2 regions of the Fictibacillus sp. UD genome follow, and region 1 is predicted to be linked to the other one. Evidence: riboswitches for the same ligand, from Rfam matches in the RefSeq annotation. Region 1 holds a riboswitch; the other holds the start of a gene.

Region 1 (11,558 bases):
TCCCTTTTGTAGGGTATATGTTTTACCTTTATTCGGGGCAATTGTACTTAAAAGGTCATCTGTTTAAATCGAAAAGAAAAAAAGACAGAGATGAGTGGATCAGGGTTTCTAAGCAAGAAGAGAAACCGGATTTTAGTGATTTGAAAAGGCATCAGCAATGTTTCGCTAAACATGCTCATCACATCACGCTTACTCGTATTAACAGACGCACGGATACGAAGATTTTACAGAATGGTCAAGAAACGTTTCCTGAGATTATTGCACGGTTACAAGAGGCGAAGGAATATATACACATTCAATATTACATCTTTCGCTCCGACCGGCTTGGGAAGGATATTATCGATCTTTTGATAAAAAAAGCAAACGAAGGTGTTAAAGTCAGATTTTTGTATGATGGAATAGGTAGCTTATCGCTTCAACAGCATGATATTGATCGCATGAAAAAGGCTGGTGTTCTTGTAGAAGCATTTTTACCTGTTCGTTATGGATTTTTCAACCAAAAACTAAACTTCCGAAATCACCGTAAAATTATTGTGATTGATGGAAAAATAGGTTTTGTTGGCGGCCTCAATGTTGGTGTTGAGTATTTAGGTGAAGATCCTGATATCGGCTTTTGGCGCGATACGCATATGGTGATGGAAGGAGAAGCTGTTCAAGTTCTGCATGCTATTTTTCTAATGGATTGGGAGTATGTATGCGGTGAGGACTTATTAGAAGATGATCACCTTACGGCAGCACACTCGGCAGAAGGAGACGGCACCGTTCACGTTGTAGCGAGCGGACCAGATACGCAGCTTGGGATTATGAGTGATCTCTATTATTCTTTAATTTCCTGCGCGGAAAAATCCATCTGGATCGCGACACCATATTTCGTTCCGAATGAAGCGATTCGTACAGCTCTTCGTGTGGCTGCCAAAAAAGGTGTTCAAGTTCGGTTGATGGTTCCGGAAATTAACGACGGATTCTTAACTCAATATGCGACCCGCTCTTATTATCCAGAACTTTTACGCTCAGGAATCGAGATCTATTCGTATAAAAAAGGATTTTTGCATCAAAAGGTAATCATTATTGATGGTGATACAGCATCGATTGGTACGGCAAACATGGATATGAGAAGTTTCCATCTGAACTTTGAAGTGAATGTGTTCCTGCTGAATACGTCTTCTGTTAATGATTTGGTTCGACAGTACGAAGAAGACATGGAAGAATCTACAAAAATTCGCCCGGTTGAATTTTATAAAAGAGGGCTTTGGGAAAGAACGAAAGAGTCGTTTTCCCGTCTGTTCTCAGGCGTTCTTTAGAACGGATCGTATCCTTAATACGTGAGTACCGCAGAAACGAAACTGACGAAGAGATTCGCCGCCTATTAGAAAACATAGCATAGAAAACCCCTTTATAGAATAGGTTGTACGAGACCATTTATAGAGGGGGATTTTTTTATGGATTGGCTCGAGGCCCTAATATTAGGTATTGTCCAAGGCTTAACTGAATTTTTACCTGTGAGCTCGACAGGGCACTTGCTCTTAGGAAGACAAGTATTTCAGCTGGAAGAAGCCGGACTGTTCCTTGATAGTATGCTGCATATTGGAACACTGATCGCCGTTATGACTGTGTATGGAAAAGAGATTTTGGAAGTTATAAGAAGACCGTTCAGCAAAATCGGAATCCTGCTCATTGCAGGAACGATTCCAACTGCTATAATCGGACTGGCTTTTAAAGATTTTTTTGAAGAAATCTCTAAAACAGGGATAACCGTCGGATGGGAGTTTTTGCTGACAGGGTTATTGTTATGGTGGGCTGATTCTTATAAACGGAACGGGTACAAAGGAATTGATGACATTACAATACGCGATGCTCTAGTGATCGGAACATTTCAAGGAGCGGCTATTCTTCCGGCAGTTTCCCGGTCTGGTCTCACAATTGCAGCGGCGTTATTTTGTAAAATCAATAAAAAAGCAGCAGCGTACTTTTCATTTTTACTCTCCATCCCATCCATTGCAGGTGGGGTTGTTCTTCAGTCAAAAGATCTTTTCACGGGTGCACAGCCACCGATTTCTTTTTCAGCGCTTGCGATTGGTACGTTAGCATCAGCAATCTTCGGATATATTGCTGTGAAATGGATGATTAAACTTCTGCAAACCGGCACGCTAAAAGGGTTTGCGATCTATGTATGGATCGTTGGAATTGTAGTATTGGTTCTTCAATTTTCAGGAAAAATGTAAAGTATTTGTTAACACTATAAAAATGGATTGACATTTAAAAGATGGAGGATTACAGTATATGTAATTCAAAATTTAGCAGGCTTTAGATCGCTGAATTTACAGTTGTTTTTATGGTAAAACTACTGTGAAACGGGGGAACCAATTTTTTGGGGTGAATTTTGCTTTACGCAAAAAGGGATACTCCAATCCCTAATCCGACAGCTAACCCCGTAAGCGTCATGTCACTGGAGAGGTCAATTTGGTGAAAAACCGGACCCGCTTTTTTGTGTGGTCTTTTTTTGCGTTTTTTTACTGATTTACAGAACCTCTTAACCAGCAAGGCTAGAGGACAACGAAGGAAAACTTCATGTAGTTAAGGGGAGAATCGTAATGAAAAAAAACAGTTTGCCGTAATTGGACTTGGTCGCTTCGGGGGCAGCATTTGTAGAGAATTTGCCACTATGGGTTACGATGTCCTTGCAATTGATAATGATATGGAAAAAGTAAATGAATTTGCAACGATTGCTACTCAAGCGGTTCAAGCCAATTCAACAGATGAAAAGGTAATGAAATCTCTAGGAATCCGAAACTTCAACCATGTTATCGTTTCGATTGGAGAAGACATACAAGCCAGTATCTTGACTACCTTGCTTTTAAAAGAAGCGGGCGTAAACAAAGTGTGGGTAAAAGCCCAGAATGATTACCATCATAAAGTATTGGAAAAGCTAGGTGCAGACCGCATTATCCACCCAGAGCGTGACATGGCGCTCAGAGTTGCACAGCTTATTTCTTCAGAAAAAATTATTGATTTTATTGAATTATCACATGAACACAGTATTGTTGAAATCGGGGTAACAGATAAACTTGTAAACAAGACGCTTACCGATCTAGATGTGCGTGCGCGATATGGGTGTAATATTGTTGCCATTAAACGTGGAGATGATATACATGTTTCTCCTATTGCAGACGTTTCATTAGAGTATGGAGATATTCTGGTTGTCATTGGGAAAAATGAGGATCTAAATCGTTTCGAGGATGAAGGAGTGTAAGCTTTGGCACTGCATGTGAAAAATCGTAAACGATTTCTGCACAATCCAATAAAATTGAGTCCTCCTCAATTTTTAGCATTGCTGTTCTTATTTCTTATTTTCGTAGGTACTTGTTTATTGAAGCTGCCAATTGCTCATGAAAAAGCTCTATCATGGATAGATGCCTTCTTTATCGCAACATCTGCTGCAACCGTAACAGGACTTGCTACGGTTGATCCAGGATCTACATTTACCTTGTTTGGTGAAATTGTAATTCTGTTTTTGATTCAAGTTGGAGGACTCGGCGTTATGTCCTTTGCTTCCTTAGTCGTCATTATGATGGGCAGGAAAATATCCATTAAGCAAAGGGTTCTTATGCAAGAGGCATTAAACCAACCGTCGATCGGCGGGGTAATTAGGTTAGTACGAAACTTATTTTTGTTTTCGATCAGTATACAAATGGTTGCTACTATTGTTCTTTCGGTAAGGCTTATACCTGATTTAGGATTTTATAAAGGAATATACTATAGCATATTTCACGTAATATCAGCGTACAATAACGCAGGATTCTCGCTTTGGTCTGATGGGTTAATGGGATATGTGGGAGATCCGACAATGAACCTCGTCATATCGTTCTTGTTTATTACCGGTGGGATTGGTTTTACTGTGTTGGTTGATATGTGGGTAAGCCGAAGATGGAAAACCCTTTCCCTCCATACGAAAGTCATGCTTATTTCCACAGTAATCATCAATGTGATTTCTATTTTACTTTTTTACTTATTTGAATTTAATAATCCTAAAACAATCGGTATGCTTTCAGGTATTGAGCAATTTTGGGCTTCTTACTTCCAAGGTGTTTCTCCAAGAACAGCAGGGTTTAACTCTATCGATATGACTGCGATAAATCCTGATACATCTTTGTTAATGATTCTTTTAATGTTTGTTGGAGCAGGGAGTACTTCAACAGGTGGAGGAATTAAGCTGACAACATTTGTAGTTATTCTTTTTACTGTTGCAGCATTTTTGAAAGGCAAAGAAGATACGGTTATTATGAAACGAACCATTAGAAATGCAGTCGTGTATAGAGCACTTGCTATCACAACCATTTCCATTTTGTTTATTTTTGCAGCATTGTTTATTATCACATATGTCCAGAAAGACACCTCTTTTATGATGATCGTATTTGAAGTCATTTCTGCTTTTGGTACGGTAGGGTTAAGTATGGGGCTTACCCCAGATCTAACTGTTATTGGAAAAGCAGTCATCTGTGCTGTGATGGTTTTCGGAAAGTTAGGTCCATTAACATTGGCGTTTAGTCTTGCTAAACAATCAAAAGATAATATTCGTTATCCTGATGGTGAAGTATTTACAGGGTAGAAGAATGAAAGCTAACTCAGAAGGGATAATCCCTTTTCAAGAGTTAGCTTTTTTGGCTATTTATGGGTTAAAGACTTTTCTGTTGGGAATGCTAAAACAAGATTTATAAGCATTTCAGCGGAAAGGAAGGGAAATCGTCATGCAAAAAATTAAAGAAGCTTTTCTCGTGTCTCCCTTTCTTGTCTTTTTCCTTGTGCATTCTGAACAAGTTGGTGTTGGAGTTCTAGGTTATCAGAGAATCATTGCAAAATATGCTGGTTATGATTCTTGGATCTCGGTCATTATCGCAGCCGCTTTTGTACATATACTTATATGGATGATCTATTATGTGCTTGACAATGGTGACGGAGATATCGTGACCATCCATAAATCTTTGTTTGGCGGGCTTCTTGGTAACATGTTTAATCTCGCTCTTTTACTTTACTTTCTATTATGGTCCATTACTGTTTTAAGAACGTATATCGAAGTGATACAAGTATGGATGTTTCCTACCTTAAGTACTTGGAAAATCGCTGTTGTCTTTCTCTTATTAACATATTACGTCGTTTCTTCAGGTTTTCGAACAGTTGCAGGAATCTGTTTCTTAGGAGTCGTCATTCCATTAGGATTAATCCTTTTGTTGGTTTATCCACTAGAGTTCACTCATTTTTCTAATCTGTTGCCTGTATTTGATGAAAACCTTAAAGATTATTTATCAGCAACGAAAAACATGATGCTCAGTTACCTCGGATTTGAGACGCTGCTCGTTTTTTATCCATTTATAAAAAACGCAAAACGCTCTCAAAAATTTGCGCATCATGCTAATATCTTTACCTTTATGATGTATTTACTGGTTACGCTGTTCTCGTTTGCTTTCTTTAGTCAAGAACAGTTGGCCAGAAATATATGGGCAACGCTTTCTATGGTGAAAATCGTACAAGTGTCATTTGTGGAGCGCTTTGACTTTGTGTTCGTATCCATGTGGTGCCTTGTGATCCTTCCCAATATTACACTTGCAATATGGTGCTCGAGCCGGGTAGCAAAATTAATGTTGAACATTCGTCAGCATGTAACACTTATTGTTTTATTAGCCATTATTTTGGTTTCATGCATCTTTTTAGATACCCGATTAAAAATCAACTTGCTCAATAATTACACGAATAAAATTGGTTTTTACTTGGCGATCAGTTATATTCCACTTATATTTATTGCAACGTTCTTCAAAAAACAGTTAAAAAAGAAAAGAAAAAATAACGAGCAAGCATCACCGACTACTTGATTTAAATAAAAAAACTGCTAAACCTCTCACCTGAAGTAAAGATGAAGTGGCTTAGCAGTTTTTGCATTTATACAAAGGAGAATTAAGCTTGAAGCAGCAAGGTTAACCGATTTTTATGTTTCTCTCGCTGAAAATCATCAGACGTGTTATGCCAATTTTGCAGGGTTTCGTTGATCAGCTGTTTAACCATATGCTTCGCCCAAACAACATACGCGCCATATATGTCACCTTTGAAAAAACTTGTTAACATATTGTTTTCAGGGCCGAAAAAGAATCCGAGCTGATCGTGTATGAGTGTAGCTTCTTCCATTGAAAAAGGCATGATTTTATCTGAGAGCGTAAATTGATAGGAGTTGTTTTCCTTCTTTATAAATGAGATGGCATAAAGTTGACCATCTGGAAGAAAACCTTTAGTCGTAGGCAAGAGCAATATAGGGTTATGTCCTTTGTCATATGCAATAAAAAAGTCATTCGCATTTTCCTCAAACTGCGGTGTTCGTGACATTGAAGCAAGTGCAATTTCTTTTTGTACGTTTAACATGTTACAACCCTCATTCCGTTATATTCTTACTTACATTCTTACCGCTAGATTGCTAGATTATACATGTCTTTTTCTTTACTGTAGTGCCGTGATAAGTTGTTGAAAGGGAATTGACGGACAAATTGTAAACGCATACACTAGAGGTAGTTATTAGCCGTGAGCAGAAAGAGTGGTTCATGAAATGGCATTATCGAACGAGCGTTTGATTGGAAAGATGGCTATGTTAGGTGTATTAGACGAAAGCTATCTGCCTGAAATTGAAAAACAGGGCTGGAAGTATTGCGTAGGCAAAGCCGGTTCGATGGATTCTCAAAAGGTAGTAGCTGCGATTGAAACAGCAGCCAAAAATGAACAGGTGATTCAAAGCGGGATTTATCGCGAAACACATTCCCTTTACCATGCGATCATGGAAGCTTTTCATGGTGTGACTAGAGGACAGGTTCAACTAGGAACGGTTCTTAGGACTGTCGGTTTACGGTTTATTGTTGTCCGCGGCAATCCTTATGAAAAGAAGGAAGAAGGGGACTGGATAGCGGTCGCTTTATACGGAACGATCGGTGCTCCTGTAAAAGGGTTGGAGCATGAAGCGATCGGACTCGGTATTAATCATATTTAAATAGTGCCCATAGCAACTAGTGATGAGGGGGCGTATTCGAAGGTAGTTTTCTTTCGGGTGCGCTCTTTTTGTTTGTAACTTTTAGAGCAGTTCTTGTTGAGTTTGAAAGTGGTTGATTTCCGTTTCAGATGCTCGCTTTCCGCGGGGCAGGCGGTGAGCCACATTCGTACGTTTCACGTATAAGTGTATCACCTGCCCGCCTGTCCCGCAGGAGTCTCGCATCTTACACTCCAATCAACCGCTCAATGAAGTTTTCTAAGCGACAATTTTCACAGTTGCAAGAAAAATTACGCACCTTGCAATCTTTGATGAAGAAGAAAAATAAAGACATTAATAAATGAGGGATGATGATGATTACATTAACAGGTAATACGCTTTCTATGGAAGAGATCAAGCGGATTCTGCATGATAACGAACCCGTAGAAGCTTGCCCGATCAGCATGAAAAAAGTTGCTGACAGCCGGAAAGCGGTTGAAGAGATCGTGGCTGAAGGTAAAGTGGTATACGGGATCACGACTGGCTTCGGAAAGTTTAGCGATGTTTTTATTTCTAGAGACGATGTGGAAACACTTCAGATCAACCTGATCCGCAGTCATGCGTGCGGGATCGGGGATCCGTTTCCTGAGACAATCAGTCGTCTTATGCTTATTTTAAGAGCAAATGCTCTCTTAAAAGGATTTTCGGGTATCCGACCAGTAGTGATTGAACGGTTGTTAGAGCTAGTGGAGAAGAGTGTCCATCCCGTTGTTCCACAGCAAGGGTCCCTAGGAGCGAGCGGTGATCTGGCTCCACTTTCTCATTTAGCACTGGTCTTAGTAGGTGAAGGAGAGGCGTATTACAAAGGAGAGCGTCTTCCTGGTCAAGAAGCATTAAAGAGAGCTGGTATTGAACCCGTTGTGTTAACGGCTAAAGAGGGACTTGCTTTAATTAATGGAACACAAGCCATGACAGCTCAGGGAATTGCAGCGTATATAGAGGCTGAGCGTATCGGGCTCATGGCTGATGCCATCGCTTCTTTAACAACTGAGAGTTTAAGAGGAATTACAGATGCATTTGATGAAGACGTGCATCTTGCAAGAGGATATAAAGAACAAGTAGAGGTGGCAGAGCGTCTTAGAGCGTATTTAGAAGGCAGTCAGCTCACTACTAAGCAAGGTGAGATCAGAGTGCAAGATGCGTATTCGTTAAGATGCATCCCACAAGTACACGGAGCATCTTGGCAAGTACTTGGTTATGTAAAAGAAAAACTTGAGATTGAAATGAACGCTGCAACAGATAATCCGCTGATTTTTGATAATGGAAACAAGATTATTTCAGGGGGGAATTTTCATGGTCAGCCGATCGCCTTTGCGATGGACTTCTTGAAGCTTGCAGCAGCGGAGTGGGCGAATATTTCGGAACGCCGCATCGAGCGAATGGTCAACCCTCAGCTGAGCGACTTGCCAGGTTTTCTAAGTCCGAATCCTGGACTTGAGTCTGGTGCGATGATCATGCAATATGCAGCAGCATCGCTTGTGTCTGAAAATAAAACGCTTGCTCACCCTGCAAGTGTTGATTCGATTCCTTCATCTGCGAACCAGGAAGATCATGTAAGTATGGGGACGATTGCTTCAAGACATGCAGCGCAGATCATTGCAAATGCAAGAAGAGTGCTGGCAGTAGAATTAATCTGTGCGATGCAGGCGGCAGATTTCAGGGGACCTGAAAAACTCGCTCCCAAAACAAAAAAAGTTTACGAGCATGGAAGAATCGTTTGTCCGACAATCCAATGTGACCGTATGTTTCACAGGGACATGGAAGCTGTTGCTTCATGGATTCTTGACCAATCTTGGAATGAAATTTTAATCGGAACAAAAGCTCAAAAGTTAGCACATTAAAAAGGAGGTATTTTTACATGTCAAACGTAAAACATTCTATATCAGCTGCTAGAGGTACAAAATTATCAGCAAAAGGGTGGGTTCAAGAAGCGGCCATCCGAATGCTGATGAATAACTTAGATGGGGAAGTGGCGGAGAATCCAGATGAACTCGTTGTTTATGGCGGTATCGGAAAAGCAGCCCGCAACTGGGATTCTTATCATAAAATCATTGAAACACTTGAACGTTTAGAAAATGATGAAACCCTTCTTGTGCAATCGGGGAAACCAGTTGCTGTATTTAAGTCACATACTGATGCACCACGCGTTTTGCTTGCAAACTCTAACCTTGTTCCTGCATGGGCTAACTGGGAGACGTTCCGTGATTTAGAAAGAAGAGGTCTGATGATGTACGGCCAGATGACGGCAGGAAGCTGGATCTATATTGGAACGCAAGGCATTCTGCAAGGAACGTATGAAACGTTTGCAGAAGCGGCACGCAAGCATTTTAACGGATCCTTAAAAGGAACGATAACACTAACTGCCGGTCTTGGAGGAATGGGTGGAGCGCAGCCTCTTGCAGTAACGATGAATGATGGTGTTGTGATCGCGATAGATGTAGATGAAACAAGAATTCAGCGCCGTTTGGACACAAGATATCTAGATAAAAAGACTGAAAGCTTAGAAGAAGCATTAACGATGGCTAAAGAATATGCGGCAAAAGGTGAGCCTTTGTCCATCGGACTGTTAGGAAACGCAGCTGAACTTTTACCAAAGATGATTGAGATGGGTGAGATACCTGATCTAGTTACTGATCAGACATCTGCGCACGACCCGCTGCATGGTTATTTGCCAGTTGGGTTCACGATGGAAGAAGGGGCAGAACTTCGTAAACGCAACCCGGACCAATACATTGAGAAGTCAAAGAAATCGATGGCGATTCATGTAGAGGCGATGCTTGAAATGCAAAAAAAGGGTGCTGTTGTTTTTGATTATGGCAACAACATCAGACAAGTTGCATTCGACGAAGGAGTAAAAAATGCCTTTGATTTCCCTGGATTTGTTCCAGCGTTTATCCGTCCATTGTTCTGTGAAGGAAAAGGACCTTTTAGATGGGTAGCGTTATCGGGAGATCCGGAAGATATCAGAAAAACAGATGAAGTAATTTTACGAGAGTTTAGTGATAACGAGCACCTCTGCAAATGGATCAAGATGGCACAAGAAAAAGTTCAGTTCCAAGGCCTTCCTTCACGTATCTGCTGGCTGGGGTATGGAGAGCGCGCGAAGTTTGGAAAAATCATCAATGAAATGGTCGCTTCTGGAGAACTGTCAGCACCAATCGTGATTGGGCGTGATCACTTGGATTGTGGTTCAGTTGCTTCGCCAAATCGCGAAACAGAAGGAATGATTGATGGCAGTGATGCGGTTGCAGACTGGCCAATTTTGAACGCGATGATTAATGCAGTAAATGGTGCAAGCTGGGTGTCTGTACACCATGGCGGAGGTGTTGGGATGGGTTATTCCCTTCATGCTGGAATGGTCGTTGTCGCAGACGGAACAGAAGAAGCCGCACGCCGTTTAGAGCGTGTATTAACAAGTGACCCTGGAATGGGGATCGTAAGACATGCTGATGCAGGCTATGACTTAGCAATAGAAACGGCAAAAGAAAAAGGCGTTGACTTGCCGATGATCGAGAAATAAAAAGGAGTGTGGAAAATGCTAGATACTTTGATTTTGGCCGGACAGGTGGTTGTCCCAGAAAGTAAGGGAAGAGCGCTTCGCGGAACGGAAATGAATGAGCTTAAAATCATTGATAACGGTGCAGTTGGAATAAAAGATGGCGTAATTGCTTTTATTGGAACAGCTGAAGAAGCGGAATCACTACAGGCAAAAGAAACGATTGATGCAGCAGATAAACTGTTATCACCAGGCTTAGTAGACCCTCATACACATCTTGTGTTTGGGGGATCTCGTGAGCATGAGCTTGCACTAAAGCAGCAAGGTGTTCCTTATTTAGAAATCTTGGCGCAAGGCGGCGGAATTCATTCCACCGTTAAAGCGACCCGTGAAACAAGCGAGGAAGCTCTTTATGAAAAAGGGCTGTTCCATTTAAACAGATGTTTAACATACGGTGTCACGACCATGGAAGCAAAAAGCGGGTATGGACTCGATAAGGAAACAGAACTGAAACAGCTGAGAGTGGCCAAGAAGCTGAATGAAACGCACCCAATTGACCTTGTGTCCACTTTTTTAGGCGCGCATGCAATCCCTGAAAATTATAAAGGCAGACCGGATGCATTTTTAGAAGAGATGCTCTCAATGCTAAGCGTTATCTCAAAAGAAGGTTTAGCAGAGTTCGTAGATATTTTTTGTGAGACAGGCGTATTTACGGTCGAACAATCTAAAGTGTTTTTACAAAAAGCCAAAACAGCAGGATTTGGAGTAAAGATTCATGCTGATGAGATCGACCCGCTTGGCGGAACTGAGATGGCTTGTGAGATTGGTGCTGTTTCAGCAGATCACTTAGTCGGAGCGAGTCGTGGCGGTGTTCGAATGCTTGGGGAGTCAGATACGATTGCGGTTCTTTTGCCAGGCACAACGTTTTATTTAGGAAAAGATCAGTTTGCACCAGCTCGAGACATGATCACAAGCGGCGCAGCAGTTGCTCTTTCTACCGATTTT
Region 2 (11,558 bases), on a different contig from region 1:
CAGCAGGAGCGATTGATTATTTCTTAAATATTGGAAAAGCACAGAACGGTTGGTTGCTCTTACCGATTGGAGCAGTGTATTTTGTAGTTTACTACAGCATCTTTCGTTATTTAATCGTAAAACTAGATTTGAAAACACCAGGTAGAGAAGATGAAGAAACTATTGTATCTGAGGCAGCTGCAACCTCTACAAGTAATGAAAAGTACGAAGCAGCGGCTGCAGCCTATTTAAATGCACTCGGTGGCAAAGAAAATATAGTCCTGCTTGAAAACTGTATTACTAGACTGAGAGTCCAGATTAAAGATCTTTCGAGAGTAGATGAAGATGCTCTTAGAAAAGCTGGATCCAAAGGTCTTATTAAGCTTAATAACCAAAATATACAGGTAGTAGTAGGCTCTGAGGTTGAACCGATTGCAGACAGCATGAGAGAGAAGCTATAAAAAAAGAGAACCCCATTTTCTTTGCAGGAAATGGGGTTCTTATTTTTACGCGTTCCAATAACCATTTATGGGTGCGTTTGCTGAGAATCCGTATGAACACGGATAAGAATAAACACAGCAGTCTCCGCTAAACGAAATGGCTCCGACAATAATGAGCAGCACGAATAGTACCACATAAAGCGTAAAGCTATCAGAACAGTACTTTCTCGATGACATGGTTTCACTCCTCTTCTTGCACTATGAGAAGCCGATTTCTCTCCTCACTCCATTTTATGCAAAATGGATAAGCATAGAAACGGTGATAAACGCCTCATTTCGAGGAGTTGTCATCTAAGGTTTTATTTGTAAGCTTCATCTAAAATGATATATAAGTAATCTACAAATTCCCCTTTTGAAAACATGGTTACTTCATATACATTTCCAAGATCGTTGTAAACAAATGCCGTATCAGTGTCTGTTGTTTCTTCCACATCTGTTGGAAGTCCGGCAAGTTCTAGAGCTCTTAATTTTTCATCATCCGTAAACAGAATTTCCTCATCAATTACGGAATAGACTAAACGGGCAGCTTTTCCTTCAACAAATGTAACCGCGTATTTCTCGTTTTGATAATAACGTACAACTGCAGGTACGAATTGAGTAGTGCCAGAATAACGATACTGAATTTCTTCTGATCGAGAGGGTTCTCCCCATTTATCGCTTATTTGCTGTTCAGAAAGGTTCGTGAGTTCACTTGCTACAAATTCGTAATTGTCAGTTAAATAATCTTTTTCATTTGTATCTGCATTTTCTTCATCAGCAACTTCAGTGCTCTCATCTTCTGTTGCTGCTGTTTCTGTCGCTTTTGTATCTTCTTCGTCTTGACCAGTAGTTGATGAATCGGTGGCTTTTTCGTTATTATTTTCAGTTTGGGTTTCTGAAGCACCTTGTTCATTTTGTTTAGTATCTTTTGAGCAAGCAGTAATAGTAAACAAGCCAATTATAAGAATTAATAGTAATACTTTTTTCATTGATAATCCCTCATTATGTAATTCATATAGTTAAATAGACACTAACAATGTTAACAAAAGAATGCAGAAATTGAAAATGAAAAGTATGGCAGATTAAGAAACTTATAGCTCTTTACGATTAGACTGACATCTATGCTGATTCATTTCATAAAATAAAGTAAGGTAGTTTGAGTAAACTTTTTTCCTTTCCAGACTGCTCGTTTCCACGGGAGAATAGAGTAGCCCAAAGAAAACCCTAATCTCTATAATTGTAACACCCTGTCAAAATGACATATTAAGTAAGACCTTTTGTAATATTTCATTTTGTTAATAAATCATCTACAATATATGGTAGATACCCAAATGAAGACGTCAATGATGAAGGGCAGGTGTGAAAGGGATGCAATATATTGTTTATGATCTAGAAATGACTAACCGATTATCTGAGATCATTGAGATCGGTGCTGTACGAATGACAGAAGTTAATGGAGAGCTGACAATACTTGATACTTTTCAATCGTTTGTCCAGCCAAAAATGGATAAGCTGAATTCAAGAATAACGAATTTAACGGGAATAACAAAAAAAGATTTAATTTCTGCTCCCGTTTATACAGAAGCAATAGAAAATTTCAAATCGTGGATTGGGCTTGAGGAGTATTATCTATGTTCTTGGGGACCAGAAGATAAATGGGCACTTATTACGGATTCAACGTTTCACCAAACAGAAACCGATTGGATCATAAACCATAATGATCTGCAATTTCATTTTAGTTTGCTTCACGATAGTGAAAAAGGGTTTCGATATGGCTTGTCCCGTGCACTTCTTACAATGGAGCTCTCATATGAAGGTTCGAAGCACAGAGCTTTAGATGATGCTATTAATACAGGCAGGATTCTTAAGAGGATTCATAAACAGATTGAGATTGTAAAAAATCCTACCTCATACTTAGAGTCTAAGCTTTTCGAACCAGAAAAACTGGTGTACAAAACAAAAGCAGAAGAAAGCGTATCGCCATTTGCTTCCTTATCAAAGTTATTTAACTAAAGTATTTTTACTTTTATATGTAAACCTTTCATGAATAGAAGATAACACAAATAACTAAAATAGGACTTTGTTCCTGTTATTTCGATATTCTTCGACAAAAACAGGTAGGCATTATAGGGTATAATCCATAAAAAGTAAGATATGTCGTCATTTGACGAATTGTTTTTGTAGGAAAATGACCTTAGTTTCGATAATAATGGTAGTGGGGGGTGTTTATTAGTGGATACTACATACTACATAACTAATAAAAACAATCAATTATTGGAATTATTGAATACGATAGATTATCGCTTGGCAGATGCAACACTTGAAGAAGTGGATTCAATTATCAAACTTAAAGAAGAACTATTAGCAAACGATGGTATACATATTACTCCTGAACAAATTAACAATATCATTTCTTTGTTACTGTCCTTTGTCCCTGAAAAAGTTAGAGAAGTGGGTTAATGCAGAATCTCTATAGAAGAGGTTCTTTTTTTTATACCCAAAAGTTATTTTCGAACCCTCAATTCTTTATTAGGGGGTAGTGCAAAAAAAAAACAGTAGCTAAAAATGGCTACTGTTTGATTGTTTTTTTTCTTTACTCTTTTTCATTTCCTCCATTTCATCTTTAAATTGTTCTTGAAGGGAATGCTGGTGGCCATAAAGAAAAATCATATCTCCTTCTTGGATCTCTGTCGTGTAGCTATCCTTTCTAAGTGTTACATCACCACGTTTAATAAATAACACGAGTAAGTCTTTATCCTTTTCAATTACATCCTTCAACATCTTTCCAATAATAGAAGACCCTTTATGTATGGGCAGCTCTATTACAACATCATCTTCTTCAAAATACATCACGTCACGCAGTGGCAGATCAGATAAGTTGTAATTCTTTTGCATATGTTTATCAAACGACTTCTTCATAAAGTTCTTAAGTTTAGGCATGCTTAAAATAAGGTAAAGCCCGATCAGGATTAAAATAATAATTCCAAGCTCAATTGATTTAAACTCATCGGATAGGATATTGCTGATAGACGAGATAATGACGGCAAGTGAAAAAACACCGAATAAGATAAGAAAAGTGCTTAATCGTCTTCGGATAGGATGTTCTAAGATTAACTCCGATTCACCTGTTGTGAATCCAGTAGCAGTAAACATTGAGATTACCTGAAAGCGGGCAATTTCTTTTTTTAAACCGGTAAGGGTAAAGAGCAGTACATTAATTTCAATTACAATAGCGATAATTGCAAAATATAGTAGCGTGAATATAAATCCCACAAAGGCACCTCCGTTTAAATTCTTCTTTTACCTTTATACCCTTAATTTCTATAAGTAATAGATAAATTATTAAATATTTCTCTGTTTCATAATCGTGATCTCCTCCTCATATAGTTTTGTACAGGAGGGGATGAAGATGACTGGTTTCCTTATTACTTTAATACCAGCAAGCCTATTGTGCGGAGGTGTAGCACTACTCATTCATTCTTTTGTTAAAAAAGACTCGTACCAGTATGACCAAGAAAACCTTTGGGAAGACTCATCTCTTACATCAGAAGATTATCGAATCAAATAGCACATTCATTACTTGATATTTTCCCTCGTTATGGTAAAAAGTAAGATAACAATAACTAGAATCGAGGATATGTTGTGCGGAAAGTATCAAAGAAATGGCTAATTGGCGGAGCAGCTCTTGCTATACTTCTATTTATCGTCTTTCAGAACTTCGGTAAAACAGAAGTTGCGAGTGAGACAAAAACAATTAAGATTGTTGCTCTTGGAGACTCGTTGACTTACGGTGTTGGAGATCCGTCTAAAACAGGTTATATAGGCATTGTTAAAAGAAATATTCAAAAACAAACAGGCCGAAATGTTATCGTTAATAATTTCGGAATTAGCGGTCAGCGTTCAGATCAATTATTAAAACAACTTGAAAATGGTGTTGTGCTAAAAGCGTTAAAGCAAGCTGATCATGTGTTTGTATTCATAGGAACCAATGACTTTAGACATGCTGCAGGCTGGAACTTTCGTCAGCTCCCACAACAGCCGCTTCTGCTCGGGAAAGAAAAATTAAGAAACAATTTGAGCAAAACCTTGACTGTTGTGAGAGAAAATAACTCGTTTGCCCCCGTCTATGTGCTAGGACTGTACAATCCTTACTTTGGTAAAGCCTATGACCCAACTGCTTCTGATAGCATTCAATCTTGGAATGAAGCAATCATTGAAGTAAGCAATGAGAGCACACTTACTAAGTACATCTCAACTTATGAACTCTACGAAAACGTTGAAAAAGACATGTATTTTTCTGATTCATTGCATCCTAACCGCAGGGGATATAATAAGCTGGGGAATTGGGTTTACAGCCAGTGGAAACCTTTAAATCAAGAATAGCCTCCAAAGAAGTGAATCACTTCTTGGAGGTTTTTTTAATTTTATTTCAAAAGACCATTGACTTGAGAATGATTATCATTATAATTAGAATTGAAGTTGATAATCGTTTTCAATTAATTTATACATAGAGGGAGCAAGAAGAAAATGCAGAAGAAGAAATTATTCACAACATTTATTATTGTTCTACTAGCAGCTGTGATTATGGCCGGCTGTGGGAAGTCAAATGATGGTGCAAGTTCGGGCAATGACAAAGCATCTAATAAAGAAGAAAAAAATAGCGGGGAAGTTAATCTATACACAAGCCGTCATTATGATGTTGATGATAAAATATTTGCTGATTTTACAAAAGAGACTGGAATTAAGGTAAACGTTATTAAAGGGGAAGAAGATGAATTGATCGAGCGTCTTTCTAGAGAAGGTAAGGCTACTAAAGGAGATCTATTCTTCACATCTGATGCAGGCCGCTTACATTGGGCAAAGGATAAAGACCTGCTGCAAAGCGTTGAAAGTGATACTTTAAGTAAGAACGTTCCTGAGAACTTAACAGATAAAGACAACCATTGGTATGGATTAACCAAAAGAGCGCGTGTAATTGTTTATTCTAAGGATAAAGTTGATCCTTCTGAGCTATCTACTTATGAAGCACTTACAGAAGACAAATGGAAAGGGAAAGTACTTATTCGTTCTTCTGAAAATATTTACAACCAATCTTTAGTGTCTTCTTTTATCTCACTAAACGGGAAAGAAGAAGCTAAGAAATGGGCAGAAGGCATCGTTAATAACATGGCTCGTGATCCTCAAGGCGGTGACCGTGATCAAGCAAAAGGTATCGTTGCTGGTGAAGGTGATGTTGCCATCATGAACTCTTACTATTTTGGACAGATGCTAAACTCTGAAGATCCTGAAGAAGTAAAGGTTGCTGAACAGTTAAGTGTATTCTTCCCTAACCAAGAGACTACAGGAACACATATTAACATCAGCGGAATCGGTGTAACGAAACATGCTAAGAACAAAGAAAATGCCATCAAGTTAATGGAATACTTATCAAGTCCTGACGTGCAAAAAGTTTTTGCTGAAGCGAACTATGAGTACCCTGTCAATAAAGAAGTTGAACCTTCTGAGCTGTTAAAATCTTGGGGTGAGTTTAAGGAACAAGACCTTAATCTTTCTGAGCTTGGGGAAAACAATGCAGATGCTGTTAAAATCTTAAATGAAGTAAGTTGGAAATAAACTGTAAAAAATTGCCGTATCGCATTTTGTGATACGGCTAATCGTATGTAGCAAATAACAGCTAGATCTAACCAGATGAGTAAAGAAGAAGGTGAAAATGTTGTATTTGATTCGAAAAATGAGATCGCAATTTAATAGTTGGGCTCTGCTTAGCTTTGTTTTTTCCATTCTAATCATTTTACCGGCTTTGCTCATCATGGTTCAGTTATTCGCGGAGAGTAATGAGAATTGGGAACATATTAAAGAATTTATGCTAAAGAACTATATAATAAATTCGGTAACACTCGTTATCTTTACAGGGCTACTTACTGTAATCATTGGTGTAAGTGCAGCATGGCTTGTGACTGCCTATACTTTTCCGATGCAGCGTTTCTTTAAATGGGGTTTAATTCTCCCTCTTGCCATTCCTCCCTATATCGGAGCGTATACGTATCATGGCATTCTTAATTACACGGGCGTGATCCAAACAAATCTTAGAAACCACTTTAGTATAAAGGTAGATCAAAGGTTCTTTGACATCATGAACATACCAGGAGCAATTTTTATCTTTACTATGTTCCTCTATCCATATGTGTATATCATTACAAGAAGTTTCTTGGAAAACCAGTCTTCTTCTCTAATAGAAAATGCACGGGTTTTAGGCAAAGGTTCATTTCAAACATTTATTCAAGTGGTACTTCCAATTTCTCGAACAGCTATAGTAGGCGGTGTTAGTTTAGTTATCTTAGAAGTATTTAACGATTATGGTGTGGTTAAATATTTTGGTATTCAAACGTTCAGCACAGCGATTTTTCAAGCTTGGTTTGGAATGGGAGATATTCAATCAGCCATTAAATTAGCCGGAACATTGATGGTAATCGTTGTTTTTATCCTAATTGCAGAAAAGTTGATAAGAGGACGAAAACAGTTCAGCTATTCAACTTCGAAAGTACGACCATTGCAGCCGAAGGAATTAAAAGGTTGGAAAAAGTACTCTGTTCTTACCTTATTCCTTGCATTGTTTGCAATAGCCTTTCTTATTCCATTCATCCAGCTTTTACAGTGGGTGTACATGACATACGATGTAATCTTAAGTGAGGTTTTTCTTGATTTAATTTGGAATTCGGTGTTTGTGGCTTCCATAGGTTCAGGGCTAATCATTATTACCGCTCTCATAATCGCTAATTTTAGTCGTCTTTCAAAAGGGTGGGTCAGCAAGTTTTTTTCAAAAATAACGGTTTTGGGATATTCGATACCTGGTGCTGTTATTGCGATAGGTGTACTCACGTTATTTCTTGCACTGGATCAAAAGGTTATTGTCTTATATGAATGGATGGGGCTGGAGCCTACGCTTGTATTAAGCTTAAGCATCAGTATGCTGATCTTTGCCTATGTTGTCCGCTTTTTGGCCGTAGGGTATAACTCTATTGAATCGGGCTTTGATAAAGTGGGGACAGTTTTCACAGATGCCTCCAGGACATTAGGAATGTCTGTTACTAGGACCTTTTTTAAAGTGGATATAAAAATGATAAAAGGTGCGATTGCTGGCGGTTTTATTCTAGTTTTCGTTGATATTTTGAAAGAATTGCCCTTAACGCTCATACTGCAGCCATTTAACTTCTACACGCTGGCTACGAAAACTTTCCAATATGCGAGTGATGAACGAATTCATGAAGCCTCTGTTTCGTCTATGGTGATTATTTGTATAAGTGCACTGTCGATATTCTTTTTACACAAAGTTTTAGAAAAGGAGCCAAAATAATGTTTGTTCAAATCAAAGATTTAGCGTTTAATTATAAAAATTCCCGTAAGCCTCTATTTGAAAACCTTTCTTTAGGGTTTAAACAAGGTGAAGTTACTGTAATATTAGGCCAGAGCGGTAGCGGGAAAAGCACATTGCTTCGTTTAATTGCAGGCTTAGAAATGCCTACAAAGGGATCGATTTTAATTGATCGTGCCGTTATGAACGATTCATTTCGATTTGTACAGCCTGAAAAGCGCGGGGTAGGACTTGTTTTTCAAGATTATGCCCTTTTTCCGCATATGACGGTTGAGAAGAACATTAAGTTTGGCCTTCATAAAATGAGTCGTAAACAGAAGCAATACCGCATGGAGGAGCTTCTGACTATGGTAGGAATGGAAGAGTATGCTTCTCGTTATCCTTACGAATTAAGTGGGGGTCAGCAGCAGCGAGTAGCTTTAGCGAGAGCATTGGCACCAAATCCATCGTTAATTATGTTTGATGAACCTTTTAGTAACTTAGATACTAAACTTCAAGAACAGATTCGTGATGATTTGAAAGAAATCTTAAAACGTACTGGGATTACTTCTATTTTTGTTACACATGACGAAGAAGATGCGCGTGCGATTGGGGACAGGATTGTACTTATGCAGGACGGTAAGATCCAGGAAGCAGGTAGACCAGAGGCAGTATTTAAACAGAATAGAGAAAAGCTTTCGTTAGCTTATGTGTAAATAAAAAAACCGGGGCTATCCCGGTTTTTTGCTACTTCTACAAGATTGTTTAAACGGAAAACAACTACTTCCAAGACAACAAAGCTTACAAAAGGAGCCTATTTTTTAAATTGAGCGTCCAATTTCCCGTTCATGTCGATTAAGAATCCGATTTCTCGGCCTAAAAGTTCTCCAAGTTCTTTTGCTTTCTTTTCACTCTCGTTCTTTATCTGTTCAATCGTTAGCTCGCCTTTTAATTTTGAAGCACCAACGATAATGCTTAAGTCACCTTTTTCATAAAATACAATTTTCATTTACAATACCTCCCTGAAAAATAAAACCTTCTACATATTTCGCTGTTGTCCTCATACTTATGGGGTAGCAGTGAGAATATGGAAAAACATTCATGATGAAACTATTAATTGGAATAAATAAGTATATCGTGTTTTCTTGACAAGTTTTTATGTATGTTGATAAAATTAGAGCATATTCATATGATTCGCTGAATTCTTCACTTCTATTCTAAGAACTGAAGAGAAGAAGCGGGGGAACCACAACATTGGCATTTTGCCTCGGGATGAATTTGTGTAAATACAAAAGGGATAACTCTCAATTCCCTAATCCGACAGCTAACCTCGTAAGCGTTTTTGGAGAGAGAGCTTTAATACATGGGCTAAGTCTATGTGTTGCGGTGTATCCCACGGAAAATCCTCTCTATTTTCGTGGGTTTTTATATGCAGCAAACAAAAATTTAGGCATGTATTAGGACACACTCCTCATACTATAGTAACAATAGTAAGAATTTTCAAACAAAAGGGGGATGCGTTTATGAAATTGTCAACGAAAATTTTGATCGCGCTGGCATTAGGGGTTGTAGCAGGCCTTATTCTTAATTTAGCCTTGCCAGATGCGTTCGCAACACTGGATAAATACGTATTAAAGCCAGTGGGAACATTGTTCTTAAACCTTATTAAAATGCTTGTTGTACCGATTGTTTTCTTTTCAATCGTTTTAGGAACTGCAGGATTGGGTGATCCAAAAAAACTAGGACGTATCGGTGCAAAAACAATCGGTTTCTTCTTAGCTACTACAACAATCGCCATCATTATTGCTATGAGTTTAGCACTTATTTTTAAACCAGGCGTAGGTGACTTTAAAACTGAAGGAGCTAAATTTGAAGCACAAGAAGCTCCAGCTGTTACAGATACGTTATTAGGAATTATTCCTACCAATCCTGTTCAGGCTATGGCTGACGGAAACATGCTTCAAATCATCGCTTTCTCAGTATTTGTTGGTTTCGCTTTAACGATGCTTGGAAGCAAAACAAAAGGAATTATGGATTTAATTGAACAAGGTAACGATATCATGATGTACCTTGTAAATGTAGTAATGAAGTTTGCTCCATACGGGGCTTTTGCTCTAATCGCTTCGGCAATCGGAAGCCAAGGTATGGATGCAATTAAAGCGATGGGACTCTATATGACAATCGTAATTGCCGCATTAGCAATACATTCAATCGTCACATACGGTGGCTCTGTTGCATTGTTAGGTAAAATGAACCCTGTTACGTTCTTTAAAGGCTTTGCGCCTGCAATGTCAGTAGCATTCAGTACATCAAGTTCAAATGCTACACTTCCGATCTCCATGAAAACAGCCCAAGAAAACCTTGGTGTCCGCAAATCTGTAAGTGGATTTGTACAGCCGTTAGGCGCTACGATTAACATGGATGGAACAGCGATTATGCAAGGGGTAGCGACGATCTTTATCGCACAAGTATATGATGTAAACTTAAGTATTGGTGCGATGCTTACTGTTATCCTTACAGCTGTTCTTGCTAGTATTGGTACAGCAGGGGTACCTGGAGTAGGACTCATCATGCTAGCGATGGTACTAAACTCAGTTGGATTACCAGTTGAAGGTATCGCTCTGATCCTTGGTGTTGACCGACTTCTTGATATGTTAAGAACGGCTGTTAACATCACGGGAGATGCTGCTTGTGCAGTTATCGTCGACAAGGGTGAAGACAAACATCTTGGTGCTCGTGATCAAGAAGTTAGCGCATCATAATTGATTAATTAAGCTGCAGAGATTTTTCTCTGCAGCTTTTTTATATGCCGATTTCCCTAGTTTAGTAATTATGAGTAAATAAATGTAAGCAAGGATAAAAAAACATGTTAAAATGGATAGATACATAATGAAATTTCGGAGTGATTTTCTTGGAAAAATGGGTCGAGATATTAATGCTTACTGGTAAGATCATATGGGTACAGATTCAGACTGTTATCAATCCTCTTATCGAATTAATTGAAAGTGGGACGAATAACTTTTGGTTTGTATTTGCGTTCACTATCGTCGCAGGAGCTGCGCTTTTAAGCCTTATTATTAATGGAATCACCTTTTATCAGGCTCATAATTTTATCCATCGAAAAATGGTTATTGAATCATCTCAAGATATTGAATTTACTTTATTCTTAAAAACGCTTTGGCAGAGTAGCCGATCTAAAGGTTTGTTAGCTAACGCAAAGTCAGCCAAAAGCCGATACCTTCAATTCAATACACAGGAACGTCTTTTTGTTCAAACCTATCTGCAGCAGCGTTTGAAATTTTTACGTATAAACCAGCCTTTGTTTATATTGGCGGCCGTATTTATTGGTTTAATCTCAAGTATTGCTGTTAACGTACTGCCCATTGAGGCTGTAGCGTTCACTGCTGAAAATGTGTTAAAAACAACTTTGTTTGTACTTGTTTGGCTGTTCATTATGCAAACTAAATATGTATCAGTTAAGAAACAGACATACTATCACCTAGCTTGGATGCAAGAAACGAACAGAGCAGTAAACGAGGATTACATACAGGATGAAGGTGCTGAATTGTCGATAGAAAAAGAAAACAACCCTGCGTATTAACGTGATACGTAAGGGTTGTTTTTTATCCAAAATCGATAAGGATAATGGACCGCTTCTTCTGCATATTGAATACCAATTCGTGGACCTGCTGCGATTTGTCGTTCTTCTACTTCAAATCCTTCTTCAATTCTTATATTGCTTTCATTTA

The links. Region 1 has a riboswitch for cyclic di-AMP ahead of P8610_RS16360 (potassium channel family protein). Riboswitches for the same ligand answer to the same signal wherever they lie in the genome.
Region 2: it holds a riboswitch for cyclic di-AMP, as region 1 does, so the genes downstream of both, P8610_RS00145 (dicarboxylate/amino acid:cation symporter) here and P8610_RS16360 (potassium channel family protein) in region 1, are expected to answer to the same signal.

The regions. Positions count from the first base shown of each region.
Region 1 covers NZ_JARUHH010000013.1:60,706-72,263, reverse strand. Annotated here, with positions in the region: gene cls (cardiolipin synthase) at 1-1,301, shown strand, start outside; gene P8610_RS16365 (undecaprenyl-diphosphate phosphatase) at 1,440-2,222, shown strand; cyclic di-AMP (ydaO/yuaA leader) riboswitch at 2,301-2,454, shown strand; gene P8610_RS16360 (potassium channel family protein) at 2,615-3,250, shown strand; gene P8610_RS16355 (TrkH family potassium uptake protein) at 3,254-4,606, shown strand; gene P8610_RS16350 (GerAB/ArcD/ProY family transporter) at 4,746-5,864, shown strand; gene P8610_RS16345 (hypothetical protein) at 5,947-6,405, opposite strand; gene hutP (hut operon transcriptional regulator HutP) at 6,587-7,021, shown strand; gene P8610_RS16335 (hypothetical protein) at 7,103-7,243, opposite strand; gene hutH (histidine ammonia-lyase) at 7,372-8,898, shown strand; gene hutU (urocanate hydratase) at 8,916-10,577, shown strand; gene hutI (imidazolonepropionase) at 10,593-11,558, shown strand, end outside.
Region 2 covers NZ_JARUHH010000001.1:18,969-30,526, forward strand. Annotated here, with positions in the region: gene nagE (N-acetylglucosamine-specific PTS transporter subunit IIBC) at 1-440, shown strand, start outside; gene P8610_RS00090 (YjcZ family sporulation protein) at 486-656, opposite strand; gene P8610_RS00095 (hypothetical protein) at 779-1,447, opposite strand; gene P8610_RS00100 (exonuclease domain-containing protein) at 1,827-2,471, shown strand; gene P8610_RS00105 (hypothetical protein) at 2,691-2,918, shown strand; gene P8610_RS00110 (TrkA C-terminal domain-containing protein) at 3,018-3,731, opposite strand; gene P8610_RS00115 (hypothetical protein) at 3,868-4,026, shown strand; gene P8610_RS00120 (GDSL-type esterase/lipase family protein) at 4,101-4,841, shown strand; gene P8610_RS00125 (Fe(3+) ABC transporter substrate-binding protein) at 4,986-6,071, shown strand; gene P8610_RS00130 (ABC transporter permease) at 6,169-7,812, shown strand; gene P8610_RS00135 (ABC transporter ATP-binding protein) at 7,812-8,525, shown strand; gene P8610_RS00140 (hypothetical protein) at 8,624-8,818, opposite strand; cyclic di-AMP (ydaO/yuaA leader) riboswitch at 8,995-9,163, shown strand; gene P8610_RS00145 (dicarboxylate/amino acid:cation symporter) at 9,333-10,571, shown strand; gene P8610_RS00150 (hypothetical protein) at 10,721-11,410, shown strand; gene P8610_RS00155 (DNA-3-methyladenine glycosylase) at 11,407-11,558, opposite strand, start outside.